Regions from separate parts of the Kocuria flava genome, predicted to be linked through region 2. Evidence: predicted binding sites of a transcription regulator. Region 2 holds the regulator's gene; the other holds the start of a gene.
The links. The regulator HrcA, encoded in region 2, represses chaperone genes, less so after heat shock. The targets are predictions, from matches to a motif close to TTNGCACTCGNNNNNNNCGAGTGCNAA.
Positions count from the first base shown of each region.

Region 1: the regulator HrcA is predicted to act here: its motif matches at 9,386-9,412, upstream of groES (co-chaperone GroES).

Region 1 covers NZ_CP013254.1:3,080,764-3,092,601, reverse strand. Annotated here, with positions in the region: gene tsaE (tRNA (adenosine(37)-N6)-threonylcarbamoyltransferase complex ATPase subunit type 1 TsaE) at 1-404, shown strand, start outside; gene tsaB (tRNA (adenosine(37)-N6)-threonylcarbamoyltransferase complex dimerization subunit type 1 TsaB) at 446-1,120, shown strand; gene rimI (ribosomal protein S18-alanine N-acetyltransferase) at 1,153-1,635, shown strand; gene tsaD (tRNA (adenosine(37)-N6)-threonylcarbamoyltransferase complex transferase subunit TsaD) at 1,632-2,720, shown strand; gene AS188_RS13770 (glutamate--cysteine ligase) at 2,739-3,884, opposite strand; gene AS188_RS13765 (THUMP-like domain-containing protein) at 3,955-5,202, opposite strand; gene AS188_RS13760 (iron ABC transporter ATP-binding protein) at 5,243-5,998, opposite strand; gene AS188_RS13755 (iron chelate uptake ABC transporter family permease subunit) at 5,995-7,056, opposite strand; gene AS188_RS13750 (ABC transporter permease) at 7,049-8,035, opposite strand; gene AS188_RS13745 (siderophore ABC transporter substrate-binding protein) at 8,134-9,132, opposite strand; gene groES (co-chaperone GroES) at 9,580-9,876, shown strand; gene groL (chaperonin GroEL) at 10,029-11,636, shown strand; gene AS188_RS13730 (acyltransferase family protein) at 11,787-11,838, shown strand, end outside.
Region 2 covers NZ_CP013254.1:2,463,996-2,474,077, reverse strand. Annotated here, with positions in the region: gene AS188_RS11045 (hypothetical protein) at 195-524, opposite strand; gene lepA (translation elongation factor 4) at 741-2,600, shown strand; gene hemW (radical SAM family heme chaperone HemW) at 2,600-3,841, shown strand; gene AS188_RS11030 (DUF4870 domain-containing protein) at 3,860-4,318, opposite strand; gene AS188_RS11025 (DUF3097 family protein) at 4,461-5,324, opposite strand; gene hrcA (heat-inducible transcriptional repressor HrcA) at 5,535-6,536, shown strand; gene dnaJ (molecular chaperone DnaJ) at 6,616-7,767, shown strand; gene AS188_RS11010 (16S rRNA (uracil(1498)-N(3))-methyltransferase) at 7,764-8,555, shown strand; gene AS188_RS11005 (GerMN domain-containing protein) at 8,579-9,553, opposite strand; gene AS188_RS11000 (PhoH family protein) at 9,880-10,082, shown strand, end outside.

The DNA of each region.
Region 1 (11,838 bases), 620 kb from region 2:
GGGTGATCTCGCCGACCTTCGTGCTGGTGCGCCGCCACCGCGGCGGTCCCGGCCGCCCCGACCTGGTCCACGTGGACGCCTACCGGCTGGCCTCGGCGGCCGAGGTCGACGACCTCGACCTCGAGGACACCGCCGACGCGTCCGTGACCGTCGTGGAGTGGGGCGCCGGCAAGGTCGAGCACCTCGCCGGCTCCCGGCTCGAGGTGGTCCTCGAGCGCGCCGTCGGCGCCGGGGCGCTCGGGAGCCCCGGCGCCGGCCCTGCGGCCCCCGGCACCGACGGCGGCGCCTCGGGCCCCGCCCTGCACGCCGCCGGGGACCCGGAGGACGACGACGCCCCCGAGCCGCGGCGGATCACCCTCACCGGCGTGGGCCCGCGCTGGGCGGGGGGACCGCCCGCGCTGTGAGTGCGCGGCGGGGGTGCGGGCCCGGGCACTAGACTGGGCGGGTGCTTCTGCTGTGCCTGGACTCCTCCGCCACCGCCTCCGCCGCCCTGGTCTCGGACGGCGAGGTCCTGGGCGCCTACGCCAGCCCGGACACCCGCTCCCACGCCGAGGTGCTCGCCCCCGCCGTGCGGGACCTGCTCGCCGCGCAGGGCCTCGGCGGGGCCGACCTCGACGGGGTGCTCGTGGGCACCGGGCCGGGCCCGTTCACGGGCCTGCGCGCCGGGATCGCCACCGCCCGGGCCCTGGCCTTCGCCTGGGACCTGCCCCTGCACGGGCTGATGAGCCTCGAGGCCGTCGCCGAGGACGTGGCCGGGCCCGCCCGTGCGGCCGGCCACGACGAGTTCCTCGTGCTCACCGACGCCCGCCGCCGGGAGGTCTACTGGGCGCGCTACGCCCTGGCCCCGGACGGACCCCGCCTCGCCGAGGGGCCCGGGGTCGGCCCGGCCGCGGAGCTGCCGGCGCTGCCCGCCTACGGCCGCGGCGCCGGGCTGTGGGCCGACCGGCTCGCCCGGCCCGTCCCGGGCCACGATCGGGCCCAGCCCTCGGCCGCGTCCCTGGGCCGCGCCGCCGCCCGCCGGACCGCCCGCGGGGAGGCCCTGGAGCGCACCACCACCCCCCTGTACCTGCGCGAGTCCGACGCGAAGGTCCCCGGCCCCCGGAAGCGGGCCGGCGCGTGAGCGCCCGCACCGGGGGGTGGTTCCTGCGCCCCATGACCACAGCGGACCTCGCCGCGGTCCAGGCGCTCGAGCAGGAGCTGTTCCCGCTCGACGCCTGGCCGCCGGAGATGTTCGCCGCCGAGCTCGCCCAGCCCGTGTGCCGGTACTGGGTCGCGGAGCAGGACGGCGCGGTGATCGGCTACGCCGGGCTGATGTGCATCCCCCCGGTCGGGGACGTCCAGACGATCGCGGTGGTCCCCGAGCACGAGGGCCGCGGCATCGGCACCGCCCTGCTGCGGACCCTGCACGAGCACGCCCGCGGCCTCGGCGCCGACCGGATGATGCTCGAGGTCCGCGCGGACAACCCCCGCGCCCAGCAGCTCTACCGCCGCCACGGCTACGAGCAGATCCACGTCCGCCCCCGCTACTACCGCGACGGCGGCGACGCGCTCGTGATGTGCCGCCCGCTGGGGCCGGAGGGCCCCGCCGAACCCGCTGGCGCCGCCGGCTCCGTTCCCGAGGAGGACGCGCCATGACCGACGGACCCCTGGTGCTGGGCATCGAGTCCTCGTGCGACGAGACGGGGGTGGGCGTGGTGCGCGGGCGCACCCTGCTGGCCAACACCGTCTCCTCCTCGATGGCCGAGCACGTGCGCTTCGGCGGGGTGATCCCCGAGATCGCCTCCCGAGCCCACCTCGACGCCCTCGTGCCGACCCTGCGCGCCGCCCTCGACGAGGCCGGGGTGCGGCTGCAGGACGTCGACGCCCTCGCCGTGACCTCCGGGCCGGGCCTGGCCGGGGCGCTGATGGTCGGCGTCGCCGCCGCCAAGGCGCTGGCCGTGGCCACGGGCAAGCCCCTGTACGCCGTCAACCACCTCGTCGCCCACGTCAGCGTGGGCCTGCTCGAGGGCACCGGGGTCCCCGGCCCGGCCGCCGGCCGCGCGGACGGAGGGCTCGGGGCGCTGCTCGTCTCCGGCGGGCACACCGAGATCCTCGCGGTCGAGGACCTCGCCCGGGACGTCCGGCTGCTGGGGGCGACCCTCGACGACGCCGCCGGGGAGGCCTACGACAAGGTCGCCCGCGTCCTGGGCCTGGACTACCCCGGCGGACCCGCGATCGACGCCGCCGCCCGCGAGGGCGACCCCGCGGCCTTCCGCCTGCCCCGCGGGCTGAGCGCCGGCAAGTACATGGGCTCCGCCGAGCGGCCCGGCCCGCACCGCTACGACTTCTCCTTCTCCGGGCTCAAGACCGCCGTCGCCCGCGTCGTGGAGGACTTCGAGGCCCGCGGCGAGCCCGTGCCGGTGGCCGACGTCGCCGCGTCCTTCCAGGAGGCCGTGGCCGACGTGATCACCCGCAAGACCGTGCTCGCGTGCACCGAGCAGGGCCTGGACACGCTGCTGCTGGGCGGGGGCGTGGCCGCGAACTCGCGGCTGCGCGCGCTCACCGCCGAGCGCTGCGCCGAGCACGGGATCGAGCTCGTGGTCCCGGAGCTGTCGCTGTGCACCGACAACGGGGCGATGGTCGCCGCGCTCGCCGCCCGCGTCGTCGCCGAGGGCGGGGAGCCCTCCGACCTGGGCTTCCCGGCGGACTCCTCCCTGCCGGTCACGACCGTCACCGTCTGAGCCGGCCGGCCCGGGGCGTCAGGCGTTCTCGCGGGTGCGGCGGACGATGTCCAGGGCGACGGCCCGCAGGTCGCCGTCGTGCGCGCGGGCGACCTCCCGCTGGCGCTGGTAGCCGGCGCCGTCCCGGTAGATCCGCTCGACGTCGGCGAGCTCGCGGGCGCAGCCCAGGTGCGCGGCGACGGGCTCGAGCCGGTCCAGCAGCCGCTCGAGGTCCTCGCGCAGGTCCCGCTCGGTGTTCTCCGCGTCGGTGATCACCTGGGCGTCGAGGCCGTAGCGCGCCGCCCGCCACTTGTTCTCCCGCACGTGCCACGGCTGCAGCCGCGGCCGCGTGCGGCCGGCCTCGGCGTCCGCGGCCAGGGAGTGGGCCAGGCACTGGGTGAGGGCGGTGAGGGCCCCGACCTCCCACAGGGTCGAGAGCCCGTCGCAGAAGCGCACCTCGTTGGTGCCCAGCCGGGGGACCGGGCGCACGTCCCACCGGCACTCGCTGATCTCCTCGATGATGCCCGTGGTGATCATGTCCTCGATGCAGCGCTCGTACTCGTCCCACGTGTCGAAGGGGTAGGGCAGCCCGGCGGTGGAGAGCTGCTGGAAGATCATGGACCGCTGCGAGGCGTAGCCGGTGTCCTGGCCGTCCCAGAACGGGGAGTTGGCGGACAGGGCCAGCAGGTGCGGGTAGTGGGCCAGCATCCCGTCGAGCACCGGCAGGGCCTTGGCGCGGGAGTCGAGGCCCACGTGCACGTGCACGCCGAAGATCACCATCTGCCGGCCCCAGTACTGGGTGCGGTCCACGAGCTTGTGGTAGCGCTGCTTGTCGGTGACCTGCTGGTCCTGCCAGCGCGCGAACGGGTGGGTGCCGGCGGCGAAGATCTCGAGGCCGCGCGGGTCGGCGACGGCGCGGATCTCGTCCATCATCAGCGCGAGCTGCTCGGTGGTCCCGGCCACGTCCCGGCACACGCCCGTGACCATCTCGATGGTGTTGAGCAGGAACTCCCCGGTCAGGTGCGGGTGGTCGCCGTCGCGGGCCCACTCGGGGCGGGCCTCGAGCACCGCCTCGTAGGTCTCCCGGCCCCGGGGGACGAGGTCGCCGTCGGCGGCGTCGACGAGGGCGACTTCCCACTCGACGCCGAGCGTCGACTGGTCGGAGCGGGCGAACGAGATCTCCACGCGGCAGGTTCCTATCGTGCTGTGGGGCGGGTGCCCGGCCGGGTGCGGACGGCGGCGCCCGCGGGGAGCCTCAGTCTACGGTTTCCACGACGAGCACGACGCGCTGCTCCCCGTCCCGGCCGCCCTCCCCGGTGCCGGTGCGGGTCACCACGAGGGTCGCCCGGTGGGGGCCCTTCGGGGCGAGCCGGCGGCGCAGCTCCTCCGGGGTGACGTCGGTGCCGCGCTTCTTGATCTCCAGGATGCCGATCCCGTGCTCGCGCACCCACCGCCGCAGCACCTTGACGTTGTGCGGCAGCACCTCCCGCACCCGGTAGGCGCGGGCGAAGGGCGTGGGCACGTGCTCGTCGGCGCTGAGGTACGCGATGCGGGGGTGGACCAGCCGGGCGCCGGTCCGGCGGGCGAGGTCGGCGACGAGCCCGGCGCGGATCACGGCCCCGTCCGGCTCGTAGAGCCAGGTCCCGACCGGGCCGAGCGGCGCGTCCTCGTGGGCGGGGGCGGCGTCGCGGGGGCTGGTCAGCTCCGCGGACCCGTGCGCGCCGAGCACGAGGGCGGCCCGCCGGACCCCGGGCCGGGCCACGGCGCCGAACCAGAGCACGAGCTCCACGACGTCCCCGCGGTCGGAGACCCACTGGGCCTCGCACCCCGGCGGCAGCGCCTCGTGCGGGACGCCGGGTCCGAGCTTCACGCCCACGGGCAGCCCCCGGGCGGCGAGCGCCTCGGCGAAGGACAGGGGCGGGGAGAACGCCTCGGGGTCGAAGAGGCGCCGGGTCCCGGACGACGACGTCGTGCGCCGCGCCGGGTCCAGCCACACCCCGTCGGGCGGCCCGCCCGGCAGCGCGGCGAGGTCCAGGTCCTCGGCGTCGGCGTGCAGCACGGCCGCCTCGGGGAAGGGGGTGAGGTTGACGGTCGCGACCGCCGCGGTGGTCTCGTCGCGCTCGACGGCCGTGACCCGCCGGTCGAGGGCGGCCAGGGCGAGGGCGTCCGCGCCGATCCCGCAGCCGAGGTCGGCGACGTGGCGGACCCCGGCGTCGGCGAAGCGGCGGGCGTGCAGGGCGGCCACGCGCAGGCGGGTGGCCTGCTCGAGACCGGCCCGGGTGAAGAGCATGCGCCCGGCGAAGTCCCCGAACTTCTCGCGGGCGCGGGTGCGCAGCCGCGCCTGGGTCAGCGCCGCGGAGACCAGCTCCGGCGGGTGCCCGGCGGCCCGCAGCCGCGAGACCTCCTCGAGGGCGCCGGTGCCGTCGTAGGCGCCGAGGGAGTCGAGCAGGGCCATCCCCTCGCGCGTGAGCAGGGGTGCGATCTCGGTCGCCTCGTCGTGCATTGTCCCACCCTATCCGGGGCGCGGGGGAGGCCGGCCCCGCTCAGTAGAAGGTGGCCAGCCGGCCGCGGGGGCCCTCGAGGACCGTCACGGGGGTCTCGAAGACCCGGGTGAGGACCGCGTCGTCCATGATCTCGGCGGGGGTGCCGAACTCCACGACCCGGCCGTCCTTCACGGCGCAGATCCGGTCGGCGTAGTGGCTGGCGAAGTTCACGTCGTGCAGCACGATCAGGATGGTGCGCCCCATCTCGTCGCAGGCCCGGCGCAGGTGCTGCATCATCGACACGGAGTGGCGCATGTCCAGGTTGTTCAGCGGCTCGTCCAGCAGGACGTGGTCGGTCTCCTGCGCGAGGACCATGGCCACGTAGGCGCGCTGGCGCTGCCCGCCCGAGAGCTGGTCGAGGTAGCGGTGCTCGAGGGGGGACAGGTCCAGGAAGTCGATGCAGCGGCTGATGACCTGCTCGTCCGCGCGGGTGAGCCGCCCGCGGCTGTGCGGGAAGCGCCCGAAGCCGACCAGCTGGCGGACCGTGAGCCGGGTGACGTAGTGGTTCTCCTGGCGCAGGACCGACACGATCCGGGCCAGGTCCTGGGAGCGGGTGCTCGCCACGTTGTAGCCGGCGATGTCGATGGTGCCTTCGTCGAGGTCGAGCAGGCGCCCGATCATCGTCAGCAGCGTGGACTTGCCCGCCCCGTTGGGCCCGATCAGGGCGGTCATCCCGCCCGAGGGGATCTCGAGGTCGACGGGGCCGACGGTGACCTCCTCGCCGTAGGTCTTGCGCACGTTCGCGAGGGTGATCACAGCCGGCCCTTTCGGAGGATGACGTAGAGGAAGACGGAGCCCCCGACGAGCTCGATGATGATCGAGACGACGCCCTGGGCGTAGAAGACGTGGTTGAGCACGAAGTAGGAGCCCGTCAGGACGGTGAACCCGGTCAGCACGGCGACGGGGAAGACGTGGCGGTGGTCGTGGGTGTCCGCGAGCTGGTAGGCGAGCGTGGCCACGAGGAAGCCCAGGAAGGTCATGGGACCCACCAGTGCGGTGGAGACGGCCATGAGCACGGAGACGAGGAACAGCGTGCGCATCACCTCGGCGCGGTGCCGCATCCCCAGGTTGAGGCTGACGTCCCGGCCCATGGCGACGACGTTCAGCCGCCGCGAGGAGCACCACAGGGCGGCGCCGGCGGCGAGGCACAGGGGGATCGCCACGGGCAGGTAGTCGGCGTGGGCGTTGGTCACGGAGCCGAACAGGCGGGCGGAGAGGACGTCGAAGTCGCTGGGGGAGAGCAGCCGCTGCATGAAGGTCGACACGGACCCGAGGCCGCCGCCGATGACGATGCCCACGAGCAGCATCACCTGGAGGTTGCCGTACCGGCCGGAGAGCAGCCACCCGTAGAGGGCCAGGGAGACCCCCACCATGAGGGCGACCTGCAGGAGGAACTGCGGCACCCCCTGCAGGACCAGCAGCCCCGCGGCTCCCAGGAAGTAGACGGTGGAGGTCTGGACCGCCACGTAGAGGGACTCGAAGCCCATGATCGACGGGGTGATGATGCGGTTGTTGGTGGCCGTCTGGAAGCTCACGGTCGCCATCGCCTGGCAGAAGGCCACGACGGCCATGACGACCACGCTCGTCGCCCGGCGCTCGGCGATGAGCCAGAAGCCCTCCGAGCCCACGGGCATGGGGTTGTCCCAGGCGAGCAGCCCGAAGGCGAAGCCGCAGGAGGCGAGGGCGAGCACCGCCAGGAGGACCCAGTAGCGGCGGCGGGCCCGGGCGGTGGGGAAGGCCCCGGCGCCGCCGCGCTCGCGGGCCGCCGCGGGCGGCGGGGACAGGGGTGCGGGGGCGGTCACGGTCTCAGCCACGCCGGCGCTGCCTCAGGAGCAGGTGGACGAACACCACGGCGCCGACGATCCCGAGGATCACCGAGACGGGGATCTCGAAGGGCATGATCACGAGCCTGCCGATCAGGTCGCAGACCGTCACGACGGCGATGCCCAGCAGGCACACCCACGGCAGGTTGGAGCGCAGGTCGTCGCCGCGGACCATCGAGACGATGTTGGGGACGATCAGCCCCAGGAACGGCAGGTTGCCGACGACGACGGTGACGACGCCGGTGGCCACCGCGATCAGACCGGTGCCGAGCAGGACGGTGCGGTGGTAGTCCAGCCCGACGTTGGTCGCGACGTCCTCGCCGAGGCCGGCGACGGTGAGGCGGTCGGCCACGAGGAAGACCGCGACGACGACGAGCAGCACGATCCACAGGACCTCGTACTGTCCGCGCAGCACCGAGGTGAAGCTGCCGGCGAACCACACCCCCAGGCTCTGGAGCATGTCCGTCTGCAGGGCCAGGAACGTCGAGACGGACCCGACCACCGCGCCCAGCATGATCCCGACGATGGGCACGATCAACGAGGAGCGCAGCGAGACGCGGCGCAGGAAGAGGAAGAAGACCATGGTGCCGAGGAAGGCCGCGGTCACGGCCCCGGCCATGCGGGTGAGCAGGCTCGCGGTGGGCACGAGCAGCGTCACGACGAGCAGCCCGAGCCCGGCCCACTCGGTGGTGCCGGTCGTGGTGGGCTCCACGAACCGGTTCTGGGTGAGCAGCTGCATGACCAGCCCGGACATGGCCATCGCGGCCCCGGCGAGCACGAGGGCGATCGTGCGCGGGACGCGGGTGATGGCGAACATCTCGCCGCCGTCCTCGGCGCCGAAGACGTCGTAGACCCCGGTGAGCAGGGACGCGCCCAGCAGGGCCGCGACCCCGAGCACGCCGAGGAGCAGCCTCCGGTCGAAGAGGGTCTCGCGGGCCCTGCGGGCGGGCCCGGAGAGGGTCGTCGTCATGGGTCACGCCTTTCCGTCGGCCGTCAGCCGTCGTGCCGGGGACCGGCGGTGGCGGGGCCCGCTGCGCGCGGGCCCCGCCACCGGTCGGGTCCGGGGGATCAGTCCTGCTCGCCCATGGCGTCGGCCAGGGTGTCGAAGAACTCGGTGTAGGTCTGGATGCCCTCGTTGGTGTAGGTGTCCTTGGGCATGTACACGACGTGGCCCTCCTGCACGGCCGTGACGTTGCGCAGGGCCTCGGCGTTCTCGACGACCTCCTGGGCGGGGGTGTACTCCGGCTCGTCGGCGGCGATCGCGGCGTCGCGGTCCATCACGAGGATCCAGTCGGGGTCGGACTCGGCGATCGCCTCGACCGAGATGTCGTCGCCCTGGTGGTCGTCGCTGGCGCCCTCGACCTCGAGCGCGGGCTCGAAGCCGAAGAGCTCGAACAGCGGGCCGAGGGTGCGGCCCTTCTCGGGGGCGATGTAGCCGATCTCGCCGCCGGAGACGGTGACGGCCATGACCGTGTCCCCGGGCCGGTAGCCGTCGAGCACGCGCTGGATCGCGGCGTCGAGCTCTGCGTTGAGCTCCTCCGCCTCGGCGGTCTTCCCGAAGATCTCGCCCAGGACGGTGGTCTGCCGCTTGAGCTCCGCGTCGAGGGGCTCGTTCTCCCGGGGGTCCAGCTCGACGAGGGCGGCCTCGGGCACCAGCCCGGCGAGGTCCTCGCGGTACTGGGCGAAGCGCTGGCCGTTGACGATCACGTCGGGGTCGGCGGCCACGACCGCCTCGAGGTCGGGCTCGCGGTGGGTGCCCAGGTCGACGATCGACTCGTCGTCGGCGTAGGGGATGGTGTCCGGCATGAGCGCGCGCGGGGCCGCGGCGAGCTCGACGCCCCAGTCGGCCAGCGTCTCGAAGGTCCGGTTGTCGGTGGCGACCACGGAGGCCGGCGGGACCTCGACGCTGTGGGTGCCGTGGTTGTCCTCGATCTCGACCGTGCTGGTGGAGGAGGAGGCGGTGCCGCCGGCCTCGGCGGTGCTGCCGGCACTCGAGCAGCCGGCCAGGGCGAGCGCGGAGGCGGCGGCCAGCAGGACCGAGGAGCGCTGGAGCAGGGTGCGGGTCATGGGTCGATCTCTCTTCTGCAGGGCGGCGGGGCCTCGGGCCCCGCCGGGTCGCGGTGGGCACGGCGGATCACGCGCCGGAGCGCGGGATGCGTCGGGTCGGGCACCGGTCCTCGGCCGAGTTAGGCGTGCCTTAGTGGTCAACCTAGACCGGCGTGCCGCCGTGAGGCAAATCATTGGCGAACACGGGCGTGACCTAATTGGGCGGGCTCCGTCGGCCGGTGCGCGGCCCTGCCGGGGCGCCCCCGGCAGCCCGCTGGCACTCGCCTTGACCGTCTGCCAGCCCCCTCCTACAGTTGGCCTTAGCACTCTCCGGGTGAGGGTGCTAAGGGCCAGGCGATCGATCGGCACCGCGACGACGGTTGGTGCGCCAACCGGCCCGAAGCACGACCCAGCGGGCCCCGCCCGCGGTCGCCCACCGTTTTCCACGCCTACAGAGAAGGAGAGATCGTGTCGGTCTCCATCAAGCCCCTCGAGGATCGCATCGTCGTCCAGCCGCTCGCCGCCGAGCAGACCACGGCGTCCGGCCTCGTCATCCCCGACACCGCCAAGGAGAAGCCCCAGGAGGGCAAGGTCCTGGCCGTGGGCCCGGGTCGCGTCGACGACTCCGGCAACCGCATCCCCGTCGACGTCAAGGAGGGCGACGTCGTCATCTTCTCGAAGTACGGCGGGACCGAGGTGAAGTACAACGGCGAGGAGTACCTGGTGCTCCCGGCCCGCGATGTGCTCGCCGTCGTCGAGAAGTAGTCCCGGCGCACCGCACACCTGCGACGAAGGGTGCCCGCCGCACGCACCGCCCGCCCGGCGGGCCGCGGCCGGCACCCTTCGCCGGTTCCCCCTCCGACCCGCCGCCCGCCCGGCGGCCCGGTCCAGCCCATCCCCGAAGGAGCTTTCCGTCCATGGCCAAGCAGCTGGCATTCGACGACGCCGCCCGCAAGTCCCTCGAGAACGGCGTCAACAAGCTCGCCGACACCGTCAAGGTGACCCTCGGCCCGCGCGGGCGCAACGTCGTGCTCGACAAGAAGTGGGGCGCCCCCACGATCACCAACGACGGCGTGACCATCGCCCGCGAGGTCGAGCTCGAGGACCCGTACGAGAACCTCGGCGCGCAGCTCGCGAAGGAGGTCGCCACCAAGACCAACGACGTCGCCGGTGACGGCACCACCACCGCGACCGTCCTCGCCCAGTCCCTGGTCCGCGAGGGCCTGCGCAACGTCGCCGCCGGGGCCGAGCCGCTCGCGCTCAAGCGCGGCATCGAGAAGTCGGTCGAGGCCGTCTCCGCGCGCCTGCTCGAGAACGCCCGGCCCGTCGAGGGCGAGAGCGTCGCCCACGTCGCCACCATCTCCGCCCAGGACCGCTCGATCGGCGAGCTCATCGCCCGCGCCTTCGAGACCGTCGGCAAGGACGGGGTCATCACCATCGAGGACGGCTCCACCACGGAGGTCGAGCTCGAGGTCACCGAGGGCATGCAGTTCGACAAGGGCTACCTCTCGCCGTCGTTCGTCACGGACGCCGAGCGCCAGGAGGCCGTCCTCGAGAACGGCGTCGTGCTGCTCTACCAGGGCAAGATCTCCACCGTGGCCGAGCTCATGCCCGTGCTCGAGAAGGTCGTCCAGGCCAAGAAGCCGCTGACGATCATCGCCGAGGACGTCGAGGGCGAGGCCCTGTCCACCCTCGTGGTGAACAAGCTGCGCGGCACCCTCGACGTCGTGGCCCTGAAGGCCCCGGGCTTCGGCGACCGCCGCAAGGCGATCCTGCAGGACCTCGCCGTGCTCACCGGCGGCGAGCTGATCACCGCCGAGCTGGGCATCAGCCTGGACCAGGTCACCCTGGAGCAGCTGGGCACCGCCCGCCGCGTCACCGTGACCAAGAACACCACCACGGTCGTGGACGGCGGCGGCTCCGAGGCCGCCATCCAGGAGCGGGTCGCCACGATCCGCGCCGAGGCCGAGCGCACGGACTCCGACTGGGACCGCGAGAAGCTCCAGGAGCGCCTCGCCAAGCTCGCCGGCGGCGTGTCCGTGATCAAGGTCGGCGCCGCGACCGAGGTCGAGGCCAAGGAGCGCAAGCACCGCATCGAGGACGCCGTCTCCTCGACCCGCGCCGCCCTCGAGCAGGGCATCGTGGCCGGCGGCGGCTCCGCGCTCCTGCAGGCCGCGAAGGTCCTCGACGAGTCCGACCTCGGCCTCACCGGGGACGCCGCGACCGCGCTGAAGATCGTCCGCCGCGCCCTGCGCCAGCCCCTGTACTGGATCGCGCAGAACGCCGGGCAGGACGGGGCCGTGGTCGTCTCCCGCGTCGCCGAGCTCGAGACCGGGCACGGCTACGACGCCGCGACCGGCGAGTACACCGACCTGGTCGCCGCGGGCATCATCGACCCCGTCAAGGTCACCCGCTCCGCGCTGCAGAACGCGGCCTCCATCGCCGCGCTCGTGCTGACCACCGAGACCCTCGTCACGGACAAGCCCGCCGACGAGGACGAGAAGGGGCACGGGCACCGGCACTGACCGCCCCGCCGGCGGTCCCGGACGACGACGGGCCCGTCCTTCCCCGCACGGGGGAGGGCGGGCCCGTCGTCGTCACCGGCTCCGGTAGAGTGCGGGGGATCCGCCCGACGACCGCCCGCCGCGACCGCGGCGCGCCCAGGAGAGCCCCCCATGACCAGCAGCCTCGGCCGGCAGGCCCCGGGAACCGCCGACGCGCAGGACC
Region 2 (10,082 bases):
CCCGGGTCCCGACGGCACCCCGGGTCCCGACGGCACCCCGGGTTCCGACCGCGTCCGGATCCGCACCGCGGGCCGGCCCCGACGGCGCGCGGTGCGGCGACGACGGGCCGCCCGTGCGCGGCGGCGGGGGAGCGCCGCGCACGGGCGGCCCGTCCCCGGGCCCGCGGGTGCCGGTGCGGCGGCTCAGCGGCGGCTCACCAGTTGTGGGAGGCCCCGGGCGGGGGCTCCTCCGGGACGTCGTCGCGGTGGTAGAGGTACTCGTTGCCGCGCTCGTCGCGCTCGACGACGAAGTGCTCCTGCATCTGCTCGTACCAGTGGCGCACCACGGCGGACTCGTCCGCGCCGTGCTCGGCCGACGGCCGGCGTGCCGCGGGCCCGTAGACCTTCAGCACCACGTTGTTGATCCGGTCCAGGATCCCGTACCCGGACCCGGGGGCGTCGGTGCGGCCGGTGCGGTCGCGCTCCTCCCGGTGTCCGTGGCGCGGGTCCTCCGCCGCGTCCCGCGGGGCCTCGTGCTCGGCCATGGCTCCACCCCTGTGCTCGCCGACCGTGATGCACACCACTCTACCGGCGCCGCGCCCGCCGCAGAAGGACCGCCCCGGGGGTCCGGGGCGGGGCCGGATGGCCCGCCCGGTCCAAACGTGGGAAACTGGACAGCTGAGTCCCCGGCACGGTCCCCGTTGCCGACCGTTCCCAGGAGATCCCCGGCAGGGCCGCGCCCGCCGGAGAAAGGACCGCCCGTGTCTCCGCTGGCCGTCAACGCCCCGGTTCCCGCCTCCACGGACCCCGCCGTCATCCGCAACTTCTGCATCATCGCCCACATCGACCACGGCAAGTCCACGCTCGCGGACCGGATGCTGCAGGCCACCGGGGTGGTCACCCCGCGGGAGATGAAGGCCCAGTACCTGGACCGGATGGACATCGAGCGCGAGCGCGGGATCACCATCAAGTCCCAGGCGGTGCGCATGCCGTGGAACGTGGCCGGGGCCGACTACGCGCTGAACATGATCGACACCCCCGGCCACGTCGACTTCACCTACGAGGTCTCCCGGTCGCTGGCCGCGTGCGAGGGCGCGCTGCTGCTGGTCGACGCCGCCCAGGGCATCGAGGCCCAGACCCTGGCCAACCTGTACCTGGCCATGGAGAACGACCTCACGGTCATCCCGGTGCTCAACAAGATCGACCTGCCCGCGGCCCAGCCGGAGAAGTACGCCGAGGAGCTGGGCAACCTCATCGGCGTGGACCCCGAGGACGTGCTGCGGGTCTCCGGCAAGACGGGCCAGGGCGTGGAGGCGCTGCTGGACCGCATCGTCCAGGAGGTCCCGGGCCCGGTCGGGGACCCCGGGGCCCCCTCCCGGTCGATGATCTTCGACTCGGTCTACGACACCTACCGCGGCGTGGTCACCTACGTGCGCGTCGTCGACGGCCGGCTCACCCCGCGCGAGCGGATCCGGATGATGTCCACCGGCGCCCAGCACGAGCTGCTCGAGATCGGGGTGATCTCCCCGGAGCCCAAGCCCACCGCGGGCCTGGGCGTGGGGGAGGTCGGCTACCTGATCACCGGGGTGAAGGATGTGCGCCAGTCGCGGGTGGGCGACACCGTCACCAACGCCCAGAAGCCGGCCGCCGAGTCCCTGGGCGGCTACGAGGACCCCAAGCCGATGGTGTTCTCGGGGCTGTTCCCGATCGACGGCTCCGACTACCCGGTGCTGCGCGACGCCCTGGACAAGCTCCAGCTCAACGACGCCGCGCTGGTCTACGAGCCCGAGTCCTCCGCGGCCCTGGGCTTCGGCTTCCGCTGCGGGTTCCTGGGTCTGCTCCACCTCGAGATCGTGCGCGAGCGCCTGGAGCGGGAGTTCGACCTGGACCTGATCTCCACCGCCCCGTCGGTGAGCTACAACGTGACCCTGGAGGACGGCACGGAGACGGTCGTGACCAACCCCTCCGAGTTCCCCACCGGGCGGGTCGGGGAGATCCGCGAGCCGATGGTCTCGGCGACCGTGCTGGCCCCCTCCGAGTTCATCGGGGCGATCATGGAGCTGTGCCAGTCCAAGCGCGGGCAGCTCAAGGGCATGGACTACCTCTCCGAGGACCGGGTCGAGCTGCGCTACCGGCTGCCGCTGGCCGAGATCGTCTTCGACTTCTTCGACCAGCTCAAGTCCCGCACGAAGGGCTACGCCTCCCTGGACTGGAAGGCCGAGGGGGAGGAGGCCGCCGACCTCGTGAAGGTCGACATCCTGCTCCAGGGCGAGCCCGTGGACGCGTTCAGCGCGATCACCCACCGGGACAAGGCCTACTCCTACGGGGTGATGATGACCGGCAAGCTGCGCGAGCTGATCCCGCGCCAGCAGTTCGAGGTCCCCATCCAGGCCGCCATCGGCTCCCGGGTGATCGCCCGCGAGAACATCCGGGCGATCCGCAAGGACGTGCTCTCCAAGTGCTACGGCGGCGACATCTCCCGCAAGCGCAAGCTGCTGGAGAAGCAGAAGGAGGGCAAGAAGCGGATGAAGATGGTCGGCCGGGTGGAGGTCCCCCAGGAGGCCTTCGTCGCGGCGCTGTCCTCCGACGAGGCCGGGGAGAAGAAGGACAAGAAGAAGTAGTGGCCCCCGCCCAGCCCGAGGGCCTGCCGGCCCCGCTCGACGGGCGGCTGCCGGCCTCCGCCGCGGAGGCCTCCGCGCAGCGCACGCTGAGCCTCTACGTCCACGTGCCCTTCTGCGCGGTGCGCTGCGGGTACTGCGACTTCAACACCTACACCGCCGTCGAGCTGGGCCCCGGGGTCTCCCAGGACGCCTACGCGGCAGACGCCGCGGCGGAGGTGCGCTGGGCCCGCCGCGTGCTGGCGGACTCCGGGGTCGCGGTGCGGCCCCTGCACAGCGTGTTCCTCGGCGGCGGCACCCCGACGCTGCTGCCCGCCGAGGACCTCGCCGCCGTGCTGGACCAGGCCCGGGCGAGCTTCGGGCTCGCCGAGGGCGCCGAGGTCACCACCGAGGCCAACCCCGACTCCGTGACCCCGCAGTCCCTCGCCGTGCTGGCCGCGGCCGGGGTGACCCGGGTGTCCTTCGGCATGCAGTCGGCGGTCCCGCACGTGCTCGCGGTGCTGGACCGCACCCACGACCCCGACAACGTCCCCCGGGCGGTGGCCTGGGCGCGCGAGGCCGGACTGGGCGTGAGCGTGGACCTCATCCACGGCACCCCCGGGGAGTCCCTGGCCGACTGGGAGCACTCCGTGCGCACGGCGCTGTCCTACGAGCCCGACCACGTCTCCGCCTACGCCCTCATCATCGAGGACGGCACCCGGCTGGCCGCCCGCATGCGCCGGGGCGAGGTCCCCCCGGTCGACGAGGACGACCAGGCCGACAAGTACGAGCTCGCCGACCGCCTCCTGGCCGAGGCCGGCTACGAGTGGTACGAGGTCAGCAACTGGGCCCGGCCCGCGGGCCCCGACGGCACGGCCCACCGCAGCCGCCACAACCTCGCCTACTGGCACAACCAGGACTGGTGGGGCATCGGCCCCGGCGCCCACTCCCACGTGGGCGGCACCCGCTGGTGGAACCTCAAGCACCCGGTGCCCTACACGAACCGGGTGCGGGCCGGGCACTCGCCCGCGGCCGGGCGCGAGGTCCTCGACGCCCCGACCCGCCGGCTGGAGCGGGTGATGCTCGAGGCCCGCATCCGCGACGGGCTGCCCGTGACCGCCCTCGAGGCCCCCGGCCGGGCCGCCGTCGCCGGGCTGATCGCCGACGGGCTCGTCGACCCGGCCGCGGCGCTGGGCGGGCGGGTCGTGCTCACCCTGCGCGGGCGCCTGCTCGGCGACGCCGTGGTCCGGCGCCTGCTGGGCTGAGCCCGCCGGGCGAGCGTGCTAGCGGCGGGCGGCCCGCTCCCGGGAGCGCTCCGCCAGCCGCGCCGCGATCCGGTCGTAGAGACGGGTGTTGTAGCGGTAGACGTAGGGCTCCCCGCGGTTGACCTGGATGCCGCCCGCCAGCGACCCGATCGCCAGCAGCAGCCAGGCCGCCGCGGCGGCCAGGGCGAAGAGCCACCCCACGAACGGCACCGGGGCCAGCAGCGCACCGGCCACCACCACGAGGGAGGGCAGCAGCGTGAAGTTCATCGCCTCCAGCGACTCCTGCTCCGTGAACCGGCCCCGGCCCCGGAAGGCCCGGTGGATCAGCAGCGAGGGCAGGAAACCGGCCACGCCCCCGAAGTGCGCGAGCGTCGCCCACTGGCGGTCCTCGGCGACGGTCAGCGGCTGGGCCACGGCGGAGAGCCCCTCGAAGGGAGGCCGGTCGTTCTCGCGGCTCGGTCGGGGAGAGGTCTGCACGGGCAACGGGCGTCCTTCAGCGGCAGGACCGCGGGCACGGTCGGTCGACAGGTGGTGCCCCCATGCTAGCGGCCGCCCCCGCCGCCGCGCCGTGCCCCGCACCACAGGTGTGCGAATGTGACGTGGCGCGCCGCGAACCCGCTCACGCCCCCGGGGCCGTCAGGAAGTCGATGAGCTCCTCCACCCGCCCCAGCAGCGCCGGCTCCAGGTCCGCGTAGGTCTCCACCCGCGAGAGGATGTGCTGCCACACCCGCCCCAGGTCCCCGGGCTCCCGGTGCGGCCACCCCAGCGCCGCCGCCGTGCCCGTCTTCCAGTCCGTGCCCCGCGGCACCTCCGGCCACGCCTCGAAGCCCAGCACCCGCGGCCGCACCGCCTGCCAGATGTCCACGTACGGGTGGCCCAGCACCAGCACGTTGCCCGCCGCCCCCGGCACCCGCATCGTCTCCGCCGCGATCCGCGACTCCTTCGACCCCGCCACCAGGTGGTCCACCAGCACCCCGAGCCGCCGCCCCGGACCCGGCCCGAACTCCAGCACCGCCGCCGGCAGGTCGTCCACCCCGTGCAGCGGCTCCACCACGATCCCCTCCACCGCCAGGTCGTGGCCCCACACCTTCGCCACCAGCTCCGCGTCGTGGTAGCCCTCCACCCACACCCGCGAGGCCTTCGCCGTCGAGGCCCGCAGGCCCTCCACCGCCACCGACCCCGACCGGGTGCGCGCCGGCCGCCGCGGCCCCGCCGCCCGGCGCGGCTCCACGACGACGACGGGCTCGCCCTCCAGCAGGAACCCCGGACCCAGCGGGAACGCCTTCACCCGCCCCCGGCGGTCCTCCAGCCCCATCACCCGCATCCCCCCGATGGTCTCCAGGGACACCACGGCACCGACCCACCCCGTGCCCACGTCCTCCAGCAGCAGCCCCGGCTCCACCGGCACCTCCGCCGAGACCGGCCGCCGCCGCGCGAGGGCGTCGTCGTCGAGGGAGCGCGGCCCCCATCCGTAGGTGCTCATCCGTCCATCCCTTCCCGGCCCGCGCACGGGCAACGGGGCCGCGGACCGGCCGGAAGCGTACCAGGCCACACCCCGTGCCCCCGCCCCCCGCCCGGGGGCTACACTGGGGAAACTGGCACTGTGAGCGCCCGAGTGCCAGACCCGGCCCCGCGCCGGGACCACCCACCGCCACCGACGGGCGCCGGACCGGGACCGGGGAAGGAGCGCGACGTGAACCAGCCCAGACGCCTGCAGGTCCTGCAGGCCATCGTCGAGGACTACGTCCGCTACCGCGAACCCGTCGGCTCCAAGGCCCTCGTCGAGCGCCACCGCCTCGGCGTCTCCTCCGCCACCGTCCGCAACGACATGGCCGCCCTCGAGGAGGAGGGCCTCATCGCCGCCCCCCACACCAGCTCCGGGCGCATCCCCACCGACAAGGGCTACCGCACCTTCGTCAACCGCATCGCCGCCGTCAAGCCCCTCTCCGGCCCCGAACGCCGCGCCATCCAGAGCCTCCTCGACGACGCCGCCGACATCGACGACGTCATGGAGCGCACCGTGCGCCTGCTCGCCCAGCTCACCCACCAGGTCGCCGTCGTCCAGTACCCCCACGCCTCCGGCGTCACCGTCCGCCACGTCGAGCTCGTCGACCTCGGCGCCGGCCAGGTCCTCGTCGTCCTCATCCCCACCAACGGCCGCGTCGTCCAGCGCGTCGCCCCCGTCCCCGCACCCCTCGACGAGGACACCCTCCTCGAACTGCGCGCCCGCGTCCTCGCCGCCACCACCGGCCGCACCCTCACCGAGGTCCACGACGCCCTCGAGCTCGCCGCCGCCACCGCACCCCCCGCCCTCGCCGCCGTCGCCGAGACCGTCTCCGCGCTCGCCGCCGGCTCGACCGAGCACCGCATGGCCATGGCCGGGACCGCGAACCTCGCCCGCGCCACCGGGGACTTCAACCTGAGCATCGGGCCGGTCCTGGAAGCCCTCGAGGAGCAGGTGGTCATGCTCCGGCTGCTCTCCGAGATGGAGCAGGACGCCCGCGGCGTCGCGGTGCGCATCGGCGCCCCCAGCGCCGTGGACCCGCTGGCCGAGGCCGCCGTGGTGGCCACCGGCTACGGCCCGCAGGCCCAGTCCAAGGTGGGCGTGGTGGGGCCCATGCGCATGGACTACCCGTCCACCATGGCCGCCGTGCGTGCGGTGGCCCGCTACCTCTCCCGTATCCTCGGGGGCTGACCCTCGCGGGCCCCGGCCCCCGCCGTCCCCCGCGCAGCACCCGACCAGCATCCCGACCGACCCGACAGAACGGACCACGGTGAGCGATCACTACGAAACCCTGGGCGTGTCCCGCGACGCCAGCCCGGAGGAGATCAAGAAGGCCTACCGGAAGAAGGCCCGCCGGCTGCACCCGGACGTGAACCCCGGCACCGAGGCCGCCGAGGAGTTCAAGCGCGTCTCCCACGCCCACGACGTCCTCTCCGACCCCGAGAAGCGGCGCGTCTACGACGCCACCGGCAACGAGAACGGCACCGACACCGGCTTCGGCGGGGGCTTCCCCGGCACCGGCTTCGGCTTCCAGGACATCTTCGACACCTTCTTCCAGGGCGCCGGCGGCGCCGGGGCGGGCCGCCGCGGCCCGGCCTCCCGCACCCGCCAGGGACAGGACGCGCTGATCAACGTGCGCGTGTCCCTGCGCGACGCCGTCTTCGGCACCGAGAAGAAGATCACGGTCGACACGGCGGTGGTGTGCCCCACGTGCAACGGCACGTGCTGCCAGGAGGGCACCCAGCCCGAGACCTGCGAGGTCTGCCACGGCTCCGGGCAGGTCCAGCGCCAGGTCCAGTCCATCCTCGGCACCGTCGTCACCGCCGCCCCGTGCGCCACCTGCCAGGGCTTCGGCACCGTCATCAAGCACCCCTGCCACGAGTGCTACGGCGAGGGCCGCGTGCGCGACCGCCGCCCGTTGACCGTCAAGATCCCGGCCGGGGTCTCCACCGGCAACCGGATCCGGCTCTCGGGCCAGGGCGAGGCCGGCACCGCCGGGGGCCCCAACGGCGACCTCTACGTCGAGCTCAAGGTCGACCCCGACCCCACCTTCGAGCGGCAGGGCGACGACCTGCACGCCCGCGTGCGCCTGCCCATGACCTCCGCCGCGCTGGGGACGACGCTGACGCTGGAGACCTTCGACGGCGAGCGCGAGCTCGCGGTGGAGCCCGGCACGCAGACGGGGCACACCGTCACCCTCCACGACCTCGGCGCCACCCGCCTGCGCGGCGGGGGCCGCGGCGACCTGCACGTCCACCTCGAGGTCGAGACCCCCTCCGGGCTCGACGACGAGCAGCGCGAGCTCCTCGAGCAGCTCGCCCGGCTGCGCGGCGAGGAGCAGTCCACCGGCACCACGCTGAACTCCCCGGCCGGCTCCGGCGGGTTCTTCTCCCGCCTGCGGGACCGGTTCACCGACCTGTGAGCCGCCCCGTCTTCCGCGCCGACCCCGGCACGCTCGGGGCCGCCGCCCCCGGCGCCGAGGTCGTGGTCACGGGCCCGGAGGCCCGCCACGCCCTGACGGTGCGCCGCCTCGGCGCCGGGGACGGGCTCGAGCTCGTGGACGGGCACGGCCTGCGGGCCGCGGGCACGGTGACCGGCGCCGAGCGGGAGCGGATGACGGTGCGCGTGGACGCCGTGGCCGCCGAGCCCGTGCGCACGCCGCGGCTCGTCCTGGCCCAGGCCCTCGCCAAGGGCGAGCGCGACCTGCTGGCCGTGGAGACGGCCACCGAGCTCGGGGCCGACGCCGTCGTGCCCTGGCAGGCCGAGCGCTCGATCGTGCGCTGGCGCAGGGAGCGTGCGGCGAAGAGCCACGAGAAGTGGGTGCACACGGTCGCCGCGGCGGCGAAGCAGTCCCGCCGCGCGGCCTGGCCGGAGGTGGCGCCCCTGGCGAGCACCGAGGACCTCGCCGGGCGGGCGGCCCGCCCCGGCACGCTCGCTCTCGTCCTGCACGAGGACGCCGAGCGTCCCCTCGTGGACCTGCTCGCCCCGGCCTCCGGGGGGCAGGACGAGGCCCTCGCGGGGGCCGAGGAGGTCCTGCTCGTCGTCGGCCCGGAGGGCGGCATCACCCCGGCCGAGCTGAAGCGCCTGGGCGCGGCGGGGGCGCTGCCCGTGCGGCTGGGCCGGGAGGTGCTGCGCAGCTCCACCGCCGGCCCGGCGGCCCTGGCCGTGCTCGCCGCCCTGCTCGGCCGGTGGGCGAGCGGGGACGCCTGAGCGCACCGGGGCCCGCCGGCACCTCAGGAGGCGGTGACCTCCACGGCCTTGTCGTCGCGCACGGACCCGTCGCCGGCGCGCCCGCGGACCGAGACCGTGTAGCGCCCCGGCGCCAGCGGCACCTCCGCCCGGAACGGGGCCGCTCCGGCCCGGGCGGGGGCCGGCTCGATCCGGCCGCCGGCCACCTGCCGCCCCTCCCGGTCGGAGACCGTCCAGCGGCCCTCCTCGACCCCGGAGCGGATCCGGCCCGACAGGACGAGGCCCCCGCCGGAGCGCGCGTCCTCCTCGGGGCCGGCGAGCCACAGCGGCGCCTCCAGGTCCTCGTCCGGGGCCACCGGGCCCGCCGGGCGCACGGCGCCGAAGAGCTCCTGGCCGGCCCGGCCCTCTACCAGGAGCACGACCTCGGGGCGCGAGCTCGCCGGCAGCAGCCCGGAGGTCGCGGCCGCCGCCGTGACCGTGTGCACGAGCTGCTGGACCGCCAGCCCGGCCCGGTCCGGCTCCAGCTCCGCGGACACGGCCGCGGCGGGCAGGTCCACCGTGATCGTCCCGTCGGGCGAGGTCGACGTGCCGATCCGCTCGACGTCACCCCACAGGCTGCGGTAGTCCGGGTCCCGGGGCCGCTCCGAGGCCATCAGCTGGGCGGCCGCCGCGATGGGGTCCGCCCCGCCCCGGGGGGCGCCGACCGGGGCCTCGCGCAGCTCGCGGTAGAGCCGCTCCCGGCCCTCGGGCCCGCCCACCCAGTAGACCGGCAGCCGGCGGGTGGCGACCGTGTCCGCGCCGTCCCGGGCCGTCGTCGCGGCCGACGGAGCAGGCGTCGCGGCGCTGCGGCCGACGGTCCCCGGCGCCGCCGTGCCGGCCGGGGCCCCCGGGCCCGGCGCCGCGCACCCCGTCAGCAGGACCGTGCCGGCGCCCAGCAGCGCGGCTGCCGCGCGCACCCGGCGCACGGGCGCGGCGGGGACGCGACGGGGACGTCGGGGGCGGGGCTGGGGAGCGGGCATGGCGGGGGAGCGCACCTCGGGGGGTCGGGACCGGGACGGGAGGGGGCGGCGGGCGGCACGGGTCCGGGCGCCCGCTCCGGCCCCCCTGTCCGGAGGGCCCGACCATCCAAGCACGCCCGCACCGGCCGACCCCGCACGGAAGGCCCCCGAGGCCCGGACCGATACCGAATCGCAATCCGGGCGGCGGCGCACCCGCACCCGCCGGCCGGCGCGGTACCCTGGAGGCACCTCCCGGCACGGGCCCCGCACGCCGCGCCGCCCGCCCGGGACCCGACCGTCCACGACGACCACGAGGAAGCGAGCGCACGGCCGCCCCGGCCGGACCCATGACTGAGACGCTGCCCGGCACCACGCACCCCCTGACGAACCGCGCCGTCATCCCCTTCCCGGACCGCGAGACGATGGTCCGCTGCCTGGGGCCGGGCGACGACACGCTGCGCCAGGTCGAGACGGCCTTCCCGGGGCTGGCCACCCGCCCCCGCGGCCTCGAACTCGGGCTGGAGGGTCCCGATCCCGCCGTGCGGATCGT